Regions from separate parts of the Kluyvera sp. STS39-E genome, predicted to be linked through region 1. Evidence: riboswitches for the same ligand, from Rfam matches in the RefSeq annotation. Region 1 holds a riboswitch; the other holds the start of a gene.

Region 1 (5,699 bases):
CGGCCTGCAGGCCAATGTTTTCCAGCGCCAGAGATTCGGTGTTGCCAGTGCGCCCGTTGGCAAACAGCAGGCAGTCGGCCTTGAGCTTTTTGCCGGATTTCAGGTGCATGATCACGCCATCATCCACGCCTTCGATTCTCTCGTACTCTTCGTTGTGGCGAATAACCACACCGCTGTTCCAGAAGTGATAGGACAGTGAGTCCGACATTTCCTGATCGAGGAAGGCCAGCAGGCGGTCGCGGGTGTTGATCAAATCGACTTTGACGTCCATTCCGCGGAAGATGGACGCATATTCACAGCCAATAACCCCTGCGCCGTAGATGATGACGTGGCGAGGCTCGTGGTGCAGGCTGAGAATTGAGTCACTGTCATAAATGCGCGGATGGTTAAAATCAACGTCGGCCGGGCGATATGGGCGTGAACCGCAGGCGATGACGAACTTATCGGCGGTTAAGGTTTCGACCGAACCGTCCGGGCATTTCAGTGCGATGGTGTGCTCATCAACAAAGTGAGCGTCGCCCTGCAGCATTTCGCAGTGATTGCGCTCGTAAAAGCCTTGGCGCATACGTGTTTGCTGATTAATCACGCTATCGGCGTGGTTCAGGATATCGGCAAACGAGGAGCGGAGAAGTCGGCTGTGGTCACTATAAAGAGGGTTTTGGTTGAATTCGATAATACGGCTGACGGCATGGCGAAGGGCTTTAGACGGGATGGTGCCCCAATGGGTACAACCGCCGCCGACGTTATGGTAACGCTCAATAACGGCGACATGGGCTCCTTGCTTCACCAGACCCATAGCAGCACCTTCACCGCCAGGGCCGGAACCAATTATTACTGCATCATAATCGTAGGAATGTGACATGGTAAGGCTTACCTGTTCTTATACATAAAAGCAACAGAATCATAACATCATCAAATGAATAACCCAATTATCGTTGGGCTTTTTTCATACGAAATAGCATAAATAGCGTGTAAACAATCATTAACAAAGCTGCGTAAGTGGATTCGTTTTGATCTCTGGTATAGTGCCAGCACGGCATATGGAAGGATTCAGTCATCGTGATGGGTGTTAGAGCGCAACAAAAAGAAAAGACCCGGCGTTCGCTGGTGGAAGCGGCATTTAGTCAACTCAGTGCCGAACGTAGTTTTGCCAGCCTGAGCCTGCGCGAAGTGGCGCGCGAGGCGGGGATCGCGCCAACCTCCTTTTATCGCCATTTCCGTGATGTGGATGAGCTAGGACTGACGATGGTCGACGAAAGCGGCCTGATGCTGCGCCAACTGATGCGCCAGGCACGTCAGCGTATCGCGAAAGGCGGTAGCGTCATTCGCACCTCGGTTTCAACGTTTATGGAATTTATCGGTAATAACCCAAACGCCTTCCGCCTGTTGCTGCGAGAACGTTCTGGAACATCCGCCGCTTTTCGTGCAGCGGTTGCCCGCGAAATTCAGCATTTTATTGCGGAACTTGCCGACTATCTGGAAATCGAAAATCATATGCCCCGGGCCTTCACGGAAGCACAGGCTGAGGCGATGGTGACGATTGTATTTAGCGCGGGAGCGGAGGCTTTAGATGTTGGCCTTGAGCAGCGTCGGCAGCTGGAGGAGCGGCTGGTGCTGCAGTTACGGATGATCTCCAAAGGCGCGTACTACTGGTATCGTCGCGAACAAGAGAAGAGTCACATCATTCCGAATAAGGTGGTAGACGAGCAATGAAACAGTCAGTTCAGGATAAAGGTACGCTGCTGCTAGCGCTGTTGGCTGGCTTATCGATTAACGGCACGTTTGCAGCGCTGTTTAGCTCCATCGTTCCTTTTTCCGTATTCCCTATAATTTCTCTGGTGCTGACGGTTTACTGCCTGCATCAGCGCTATCAAAATCGTACCATGCCGGTTGGGCTGCCAGGTTTGTCTGCTGCCTGCTTTATTCTTGGCGTGCTGCTTTACAGTACCGTGGTTCGGGCGGAATACCCGGATATCGGTTCTAACTTCTTCCCTGCGGTGCTGTCGGTGGCGATGGTCTTTTGGATTGGTTATCGGATGCGTAACCGCAAGCACGAGTCCTAATCTGTAGGCCGGATGGCGGCTTCGCCTTATCCGGCCTACCGTAGTCTTACTTCTTCGTTAACAGCACGCCGCATTCCATATGATGGGTGTACGGGAACTGATCGAACAGCGCTAGGCGCGTGATGTTATGCGTCTGACTTAACGTTTCCAGATTCTGGCACAGCGTTTCTGGGTTGCAGGAGATGTACAGAATATTGGGATACGCCTGCACCATCTTCTCGGTTTCGCTGTCCAGCCCGCTGCGCGGTGGATCGACAAAAATAGTCTCACACTGATAGCTCTTCAGATCGATGCCCTGCAAACGGTTAAATTCCCGCACGCCGTTCATTGCCTGAGTAAACTCTTCCGCCGCCATGCGGATGATTTGCACATTGTCGATGTGGTTGGCCGCGATGTTGTACTGCGCGGCGGCGACGGATGGCTTGGCGATTTCGGTGGCCAGCACGCGGTTGAAGTTACGCGCTAGCGCCAGCGAGAAGTTGCCGTTACCGCAATACAATTCCAGCAGGTCGCCGCGTGAATTCTGCGTGCTATCCAGTGCCCACTCCAACATCTGAATATTCATCGCTGCGTTTGGCTGGGTGAAGCTGTTCTCTACCTGACGGTAGATCATCTCTTTCCCAGCAACCGGCAGACGTTCATCAATATAATCCTGATCCAGCTCGATTTTGGTTTTGGTCGCCCGGCCAATAAGGTGCACATTCAGCCCCTGCGCTCGCAGCGCATCGCGCAGGATCGTGGCCTGTTCACGCCATTCGTCACCGAGTTTCTTGTGGTACAACAGCGTGACTACCGCCTGGTTGCTGAGTGTGGTCAGGTAGTCAATCTGGAACAGCTTATGACGCAGCGTTGGGTTGTCGCGTACGCCGTCGAGCATGACGGTCATCAGCGTATTAATAAGCTGGCTGGCGGCCGGGAATGAATCGACGCGGATGCGGTTTTTGGTCTGCTGGTCAAACATGATGTGGTAGAGATCGTCGCCGTCGTGCCAGATGCGGAACTCCGCACGCATCCGGTAGTGGCTGACCGGTGAACGAAACACCTCCGGCGCAGGCGCGCTAAACGGCGTCATCATCGTTTGCAGGCGAGTCACTTTCTCGGCGAGCTGAGCGTCGTACTGTTCGGTAGGGAGGTGTTCGGGGGTCATGATGCATCCTGAATAATAAAAGTACGCGGGGATTGTAGGGCTTGTTCAGGGGATGTCCAGCCTCAAGCGGGTTAAAATGATAAATAGCAGTCTGGACATCCGTATGTAACTAAATGTAGCATTCGCTTACCGGTCCTGTGAGTTAAAAGGGAATCCAGTGTGAATCTGGAGCTGACGCGCAGCGGTAAGGAAGGTAAGAAAGAAGCGCACCTAGTGCAGACACTGCGGCTTGCCGTGGGAAGTCATTCTTTCTTTATATAGCCTCCAAGCCCGAAGACCTGCCGGATGACGTCGCATGAGGTTTTATCGTCGCGAGCAACTGATAAAACCTGCGGCATCCTTTATCTATTTCGGATGCTTTTAAAAATGATTAAAAAAGTTTCGCTGCTGACGGCGTTGTCCGTCACGGCATTTTCCGGCTGGGCGCAAGACAGCAATTCAGACACGCTGGTGGTGACCGCCAACCGCTTCCAACAACCCGTCAATACCGTTCTGGCTCCTACCGACGTTGTGACGCGCGATGATATTCAGCGCTGGCAGTCGAAAGATCTCAATGATGTGATGCGCCGCTTGCCTGGGGTGGATATTTCGCAGACCGGCGGGATGGGAAGCAGCTCTTCTCTATTTATACGCGGCACCGAAGCGCGCCATGTATTGGTGTTGATCGACGGTATTCCGATGGCAAGAGCGGGTATTGGTAACGCTATCGATATTGGCCAGATTCCAGTGTCCCTAGTGCAGCGTATCGAATACATTCGCGGACCGCGTTCTGCAGTGTACGGTTCCGGGGCGATTGGTGGGGTGGTTAACATCATTACCATGAGCGACGATGAACGCGCTCAGGTCGATGCCGGGATGGGGTCGAATGGCTACCAAACCTATGACGGTGCGGTGAATAAACGCTTTGGTGACACGATGGTGACTGCGGCAGGAGCTTACCAGACGACCAAAGGTTTTAACGTCAAACCTGATTCTCCTTACAGCGGCGATAGCGACCGCGATGGTTATCGCAACAAATTGTTCTGGGGCGCCGTACAGCACAAGTTCGATGATAGCTTCTCGGGATTCTTCCGTGGCTATGGATACACGGCAAACAACGATTACGATCAGGATACAAAATATGGCTCTCCTGAAGGTAATGATGAAGGGCAGAACTATAACCAATCCTGGGACACAGGGCTTCGCTATAACTCTGGCATCTATTCCACTCAGCTTATCGCCAACTATCAGCACCTTAAAGACTATAACTACAGCAGCAATCTAGGTCGCTATGCGGGCCAAGCCACGCTGGATGATATGGAACAGCGTTATATCCAGTGGGGTAACAACATTGAGGTTGGACACGGCGCGATTAGCGGTGGCGTTGACTGGAAGCAGGAAAAGCTGGTTTCCGGCAGCACGACAAAAACTGATGCCTATAAACGTGATACGACGGGCCTTTACCTGACCGGGCAGCAGCAGATTGATTCCATTACGCTGGAAGCATCGGGCCGTGAGGATCATGATGAGCAGTTTGGCTGGCACGGAACTTGGCAAACAGCTGCGGGTTGGGAATTTATTGATGGTTACCGCGCAACGCTTTCTTATGGCACCGGCTTCCTAGCACCCTCTTTGGGGCAGCAGTATGGTGCGGCGCGTTATGCATATGGAAGCAACCGAGGCATCATTGCCAACCCGAATCTGCAACCTGAAGAATCTAAACAGTGGGAAGCCGGAATTGACGGGATTACGGGGCCGTTGGATTGGAGGCTCTCTGCGTACCACTATGAAATTCAAAACCTGATTGATTATAAAAGCTCGAGCCAATACAGCCAGTACGTCAACGTGAAATCGGCCACCATTAAAGGCTTGGAGTGGACGGGGAACATCACGACTGGCCCGGTAGAGCACCACCTGACTCTGCAATATGTTGATCCGCGTGATGATGAAACCAATCAGGTTCTTGCTCGCCGTGCGAAACAGCAGGTGAAGTATGAGGTAACTGGGCAGGTTTACGATCTTGGCTGGAATATCGCTTACCAATATTTGGGGCAGCGCTATGATAACGATTATGACGAGACAACAAATACCTCTAGTCGAGTTAGAGTGGGCGGTGTGAGCCTGTGGGATATCGGATTGTCATATCCAGTCACCTCACACCTGACAGTTCGTGGTAAAATCGCCAACCTGTTCGATAAAGATTACGAGACAGCATATGGCTACCCAACTGCAGGACGGGAATACACCTTGTCTGGCAGCTACACCTTCTAAACCACGTCCCACCGTCCTGGTCTTTGACTCCGGGGTTGGTGGGCTGTCGGTCTACGATGAGGTCCGGCACCTTCTGCCGGATCTTCATTACATCTACGCTTTCGATAACGTGGCTTTCCCTTATGGGGAGAAGAGCGAAGAGTTTATCGTTGAACGCGTCCTCGAGATTGTCACTGCCGTACAGCAACGCTATCCACTAGCGCTCGCGGTTATCGCCTGTAACACGGCGAGCACAGTGT
Region 2 (5,699 bases), on a different contig from region 1:
ACGAAGTTGCTCATGGTCACCACCCCCTGCGGGTCGATGCCCATCTGCTCGCGTACAAAGCGTTCACCGTGGTTGCCCGGCACCAACACCACGCGTTCCAAGCCAGCGGCACGCTTCATCTCCAGTTCCAGCGCCAGCGAGCGTTTCCAGCTCTCTTCCGACATCGGTGTGACAATTCCGGTGGTGCCGATAATCGAAATGCCACCAAGGATACCTAGCCGCGAGTTATAGGTTTTCTGCGCCCGCTCTTCCCCTTCCGGGGCAAAGATTTCCACCTCCGCGCCGCGCGTCGGGCCAATCGCTTCGCGCACGGCGGTTTCAATGGTGTGGCGTGGGGTACGGTTAATCGCCGCGCTGCCGATGGGCAATCCAATGCCTTTACGGGTGACGGTGCCAACGCCTTCGCCACCGCGCAGCGTGATCTCCCCGCTGTCGCTCAGGGTGACGCGGGCAAAAATGAGCATCCCGTGAGTGGCATCAATATCGTCGCCGCCGTCTTTGCGGATCGCGGCGATGCCCTGCTGTCCTTCAACGTGCGGCGATTCCACGTTCATGTTCAGCGTCACGCCGGAAGGGGTGACAATCGACACCTGATGAATCAGGTGTTGGCGCATCACCATCAGCGCGGCGACTTTGGCCGCCGCCGTTGCGCAGGAGCCGGTGGTATACCCTTTGCGTAGCGCTTTGCCGTTATGCCACACCGGGGCGTCGAAGGCCGGTTCACTCATTGGGCGGCCTGTAAGTGGTAGAGAATGGCGTTTACGATAGCCGCGGCCACGTTGCTGCCGCCCTTGCGACCCAGCGCGGCAATGCCCGGTAAACCGCTGTGGCTAAGCGCATCTTTCGACTCCGCCGCGCCGACAAAGCCGACCGGTACGCCGATAACGCCACCGGCTTCCAGCCCTTTATGTTCCAGTAGACGAAACAGCGCGGTTGGCGCATTGCCAAAGACAAACACCTTATCGCCCTCTTCTTTTGCCGCGATATCCACCGCGGCCATCGAGCGGGTTATGCCTTGAGATTTGGCTTCACGTACCACGCGCGGATCGCTGATGTAGCAGCGACACTCGCCGCCAAAGGTCGCCAGCAGATTTTTATTGATGCCTGAGAGCGCCATAGTGGTGTCGGTATAGAGCGTGCACGGGCGGCTTAGCGATTCGCACAGTCGCGGCAAGGCATCTGGGGCAAACCACAGAATATCCAGCCACTCAAAGTCAGCGGTGGTATGAATAACTCGCTTGATGATGGCTTCGTGTAGCGGGCTGGCAAAGCGATAGTCCGGGCGCGTTTCATGGATAATCTCGCTGATAATCTCAAAGCTTTTACGCTCGATTGCCTGCGGTTGCTGGATATAGTTCATTACTGCTCTCCTTAGGCCGCGTCAACCAGCCAGAACCTGACCGCCATAAACAGCAGCAGGGCTAGCGTTGACGCCACCCACATCAGTCGAATCGTTTGGGAAATATCATCAATGGCAATGGCGCGGTGGGCGTCACCAATCCATGGTTTGTCGACGCGCTGGCCAAAATATTCGTTTGGGCCACCAAGACGGATGCCCAACGCGCCAGCCACGGTGGCCTCGGACCAGGCGCAGTTTGGGCTGCTGTGGTTGTATCGGTCCCGCCAGCCGATGCGCAGCGCGTGCACGCCGTCGAGTCGGCAGAGGAAGGCCGCGGCACTGATCAGCAGCCAGCTCAGGCGCGCAGGAAGATAGTTGGCGACATCATCAAGTCGGGCGCTGACCATACCGATAGCGCGGTATTTTTCATGCTTATAGCCGACCATCGAATCGAGGGTATTTACCGCTTTATAGGCCATCGCCAGCGGCGCGCCGCCGAGCAGCAGGAAAAATAAGGGCGCGATAATGCCGTCAACGGTGTTTTCCGCCACGGTTTCTACCACCGCGCGATTAATTTGTTCAGGCTGGAGCGCAGAGGTGTCGCGGCCCACGATCCACGACAGCTTCAGGCGACTTTCTCCAAGATGACCTTCGCGTAGCGGACGGGCAACATCCTGCGCACAGCGCGCTAGGCAACGCCCCGCCAGCACGGTGAAGATCATCCACACCTCAACGCCCCACCCCAGCCACGGATGTATCGACGCGGCCAGTTTTAGTACGCCCCAGGCGATACCGTAGGTCAGCCCGACCACCACCAGCCACATCACGCCGCCGCCGATACGTAGGGCGCGGTCGCTATGACAAAAACGGCGCACCACGCGCTGAACGGCGTTAATCAGATTTCCTATCCAGCGCACCGGATGCGGCCAGTTTTGCGGGTCGCCGAGGGTAAAATCGAGCAGCCATGCGAGGCCCCAAGCCAGCAACGTCATTGGACACTCCTTGCGGCGGCAAACCAGTGGTTCAGCATGGCGGGACGCTGGGCGAAGTGCAGGTGCAGGTAGCTGGCGAAGGTGTTACCGCGCTGCCAGCCGCCTTGCCATTGCTGGAGAGTCTCGCCATCGCGGACTTTGCGACACGACATCGCCGCCGGAATTTGCGGGATAAAATCGGAGTAGTGGAATTCATGCCCGCGCAGGACGTCACCGGGAGCGGCGAGCAGCGTCGGGCTTTCAGCCTGTGCTTCACAGTAGCCAAAGCGAGTCAGTCGTTTGCCCATTTTACTGGCGCCGGGAAGAATATCGGCCATAGCGTGGATCTCGCCCTGCGCATCCTCCAGCGTGCTGCCGAGGTACATCAGACCGCCGCATTCGGCGTAAATCGCCACGCCGCGCCGGTGGGCAGCACGAATTTGTTCCAGCATCGGTAGGTTAGCCGCGAGTCTGCGGGCGTGAAGCTCCGGGTAGCCGCCGCCCAGCCACAGCATTTGGCAATCCGGCAGCTTGCGGTCATGAAGCGGGCTGAAGCGAACAATCGTCACCCCCGCCCGTTCCAGCAGCGCCAAGTTGTCCGGGTAGTAGAAGTTGAAGGCCTCATCATCGGCCAGCGCCAGCGTTAATCCCTCGCCGTGCAGCGGCGTGGCTGGCCATTCCCCCACCGGTAAGGCGGACAATTCAGTGAGCGCGAGCAGTGCGTCGATATCCAGCGTACGTTCAAGGCCCGCAGCAAAGTCCTGCCACGGCTGAGTATCCACCGTCGATTCCCTAGCGGTAACTAGGCCAAGATGGCGTTCGGGCAGCGCCACCCCTTCGGCACGCGGGGCATAGCCCAGCACCGGCAAGGCGCAGTAGCGTTCGATGGCGCTTTTCAGCAGTTGAAAATGGCTGTCGCTGTTGACACGATTGACAATCACCCCAGCAATATTGAGGCTTGGGTCGAAGTGCTGAAAGCCCATCACCGTCGCCGCAATCGAAGTGGAAACGGCTTTGCCATCCACCAGCAAAATGACCGGGCAGCCTAGCTGTTTAGCCATCGCCGCGCTGCTGCAATAGTTTGGGTCGGTGCCGTAGCCATCATACAGACCCATCACGCCTTCAATAACGGCGATATCAGCCTGCTGCATATGCTCGCCAAACAGCGCATTGAGGATTGAGGGGGGCAGCATAAAGCCGTCGAGGTTTCGCGAAGGGACGCCGCACAGCGCAGTATGCCAGCCGGTGTCGAGGTAATCAGGGCCAACTTTATACGGCTGAACCCGCAGCCCGCGCTGCATAAGCAGTTTGAGCAGACCAAGCGTCACCGTGGTTTTACCACAGCCGCTGCCGGTGCCTGCGAGAACAAATGCGTGCTGTTTAGCTGCCATACCCTGACCTTTTTCAGGCAGGATTTGGTATAGCCGTGCGCTTGCCCGACCTAATGGCCGTGCAACACAAAGCAACCCACTTCCCACCGAAGTTGTTGTTAATGGCCAACAGGCAGGTCTTCTGGCTTAGCGTCATCCTCGCCCGTCCTTCCCGATCTAGCGATCAGTGGTGTTTACGGGGTCGTCAGCATCACAGCAGCGGGGGCTGCGGAGGATTTATACACGTGTGTATTCACCTCCTTCCCTGGCACATAATATGCCAAACCTGTTGGTTGCAGATTTATGCCGGTATATACCCGTCATAAAAATAAAAGCGCCTTACTCTAGCGCCGCGCATGAATCATTTCGTTGCGCTATGACAATACCGGTATATTTACGGTAGTTATATTTCGTTGGGCAAGACAAGGAAAATCATGAGCGTGGCGCGCTGCCCCGGTTCCTGCGGGGAATTGATACAAGGCTGGATTCTGGGCAGCGAAAAGCTCATCTCCTGTCCAATAGACTGGTATAGCACGGTGGAAGTGCGCGACGGCACGCCGCTGCCCGACGAACGTCCGCTCACCCGAGCGATGGTCAGCGCACTGCTCGCCCACTTTGGCTATCCGCAGGCGTTAAGCTCGGCGCTGCGCATTGAAGTGGACTCAACCCTGCCCATCGCAAAAGGGATGGCCAGCAGCACCGCCGATATCGCCGCCACCGCCGTGGCCGCGGCCCATCATTTGGGCCATTCGCTTGATGAGTCTACGCTTGCTGCGCTTTGCGTCTCGCTGGAACCGACCGACAGCACCCTGTTTCGCCGGTTAACCCTGTTCTGTCACCATCACGCCACCACGCAGATTGCCTGCGCTCCCGCGCCGCATTTCGACCTTTTAGTCCTTGAAAGTCCAGTGTTTTTGCGCACCGCAGACTATCATCGCCTTCCTCGCGCAGCGGCGCTCACGGCGCATGCCGAGGTTTTGCATCAAGCTTGGGGAAAAGTGCAGCGCGCCTGTATTGAGCAAGACGCTAGCCTGCTTGGCGAAGCGGCAACGCTCAGCGCTATCGCCAGCCAGTCGCTGCTGTCCAAGCCAGGCTTTGCGACGCTGATGGCGCTGGTAGAGTCCTGTGATTTATACGGCCTGAACGTGGCGCACAGCGGCAGCGTGGTCGGGCTGATGCTCGACCAAGATCGTCATGATGTGGAGTATCTTAGGTGGGCACTCACGCAGAAAAAACTGACCAATCATTGGCCGAAGCAGCACCTGTTAAGTGCGGTGTCGGGCGGGGTTCAGCTTAGCACCTGACGCATTGCCGCCAGCAGCCGCTGGTTTTCGATTTTGCTCCGTACCGCGACGCGGAAGTAGCGCCCGTCCAGCCCCGGATAGTTGGCGCAGCTGCGAATCAGTATGTGCTGTTGCAGTAACGCGTATTGCAGATCAACATCCGCCCGTTCGCAGCGTAAAAACAGATAGTTCGCTCGCCCCGGATAGACGGTCAATCCGTCAATTTCCCCCAGCGCCTGATACAAATGCTGACCTTCTCGTGCCAGCCAGCCCAGGGTGGTCTGCTGGTAGTCGCGGTCGTTAAGCACGCTGACTCCCGCCAGCGCAGCAAAAGCGTTGATTGACCACGGCATCTGATGCTTGCGCAGACGCGCCACCGCTTGCTCATCACCGTTAAGCAAATAACCCAAACGCAGGCCGGGAATGGCGTAGAACTTGGTCAGCGATCGCAGCACCCAAATGTGCGGATTTTGTCCTAGCTGCGGAATAAAACCTGGCTCGTCGGTCATAAAATCGATAAACGCTTCGTCGAGAATAAGCGCGATATTGAGCGTCCGACAGCGCTCAGCGATGGCATCCAGCAGCGCGCGCTCCGGCATTAGCCCGGTGGGATTATTTGGCGTGCACAGGAACAGGCAGTCGAGATCTGCCGTCAGCGCCGGCAAAATCCGCTCGGTCAGCTGCCAGCCGTCTTCTTCGCGCAGGGCAAAGGTCTCTATTTCACAATCGAGGGTTT

What was found. A riboswitch is a leader RNA that binds a small molecule or an ion and turns the genes downstream of it on or off. The one in region 1 is predicted to bind cobalamin.
Region 2: another riboswitch for cobalamin. It lies ahead of AB4K05_RS02570 (cobyrinate a,c-diamide synthase); the one in region 1 lies ahead of btuB (TonB-dependent vitamin B12 receptor BtuB).

Annotation. Positions count from the first base shown of each region.
Region 1 is NZ_JBFQGA010000011.1:143,914-149,612, forward strand. It holds gene sthA (Si-specific NAD(P)(+) transhydrogenase) at 1-862, opposite strand, end outside; partial or broken gene fabR (HTH-type transcriptional repressor FabR) at 1,060-1,694, shown strand; gene AB4K05_RS21765 (YijD family membrane protein) at 1,710-2,063, shown strand; gene trmA (tRNA (uridine(54)-C5)-methyltransferase TrmA) at 2,110-3,210, opposite strand; cobalamin riboswitch at 3,324-3,511, shown strand; gene btuB (TonB-dependent vitamin B12 receptor BtuB) at 3,577-5,460, shown strand; gene murI (glutamate racemase) at 5,405-5,699, shown strand, end outside.
Region 2 is NZ_JBFQGA010000001.1:529,878-535,576, reverse strand. It holds gene cbiD (cobalt-precorrin-5B (C(1))-methyltransferase CbiD) at 1-728, opposite strand, end outside; gene AB4K05_RS02580 (cobalt-precorrin-8 methylmutase) at 725-1,360, opposite strand; gene cbiB (adenosylcobinamide-phosphate synthase CbiB) at 1,372-2,331, opposite strand; gene AB4K05_RS02570 (cobyrinate a,c-diamide synthase) at 2,328-3,701, opposite strand; cobalamin riboswitch at 3,795-3,985, opposite strand; gene AB4K05_RS02565 (L-threonine kinase) at 4,115-4,984, shown strand; gene cobD (threonine-phosphate decarboxylase CobD) at 4,969-5,699, opposite strand, start outside.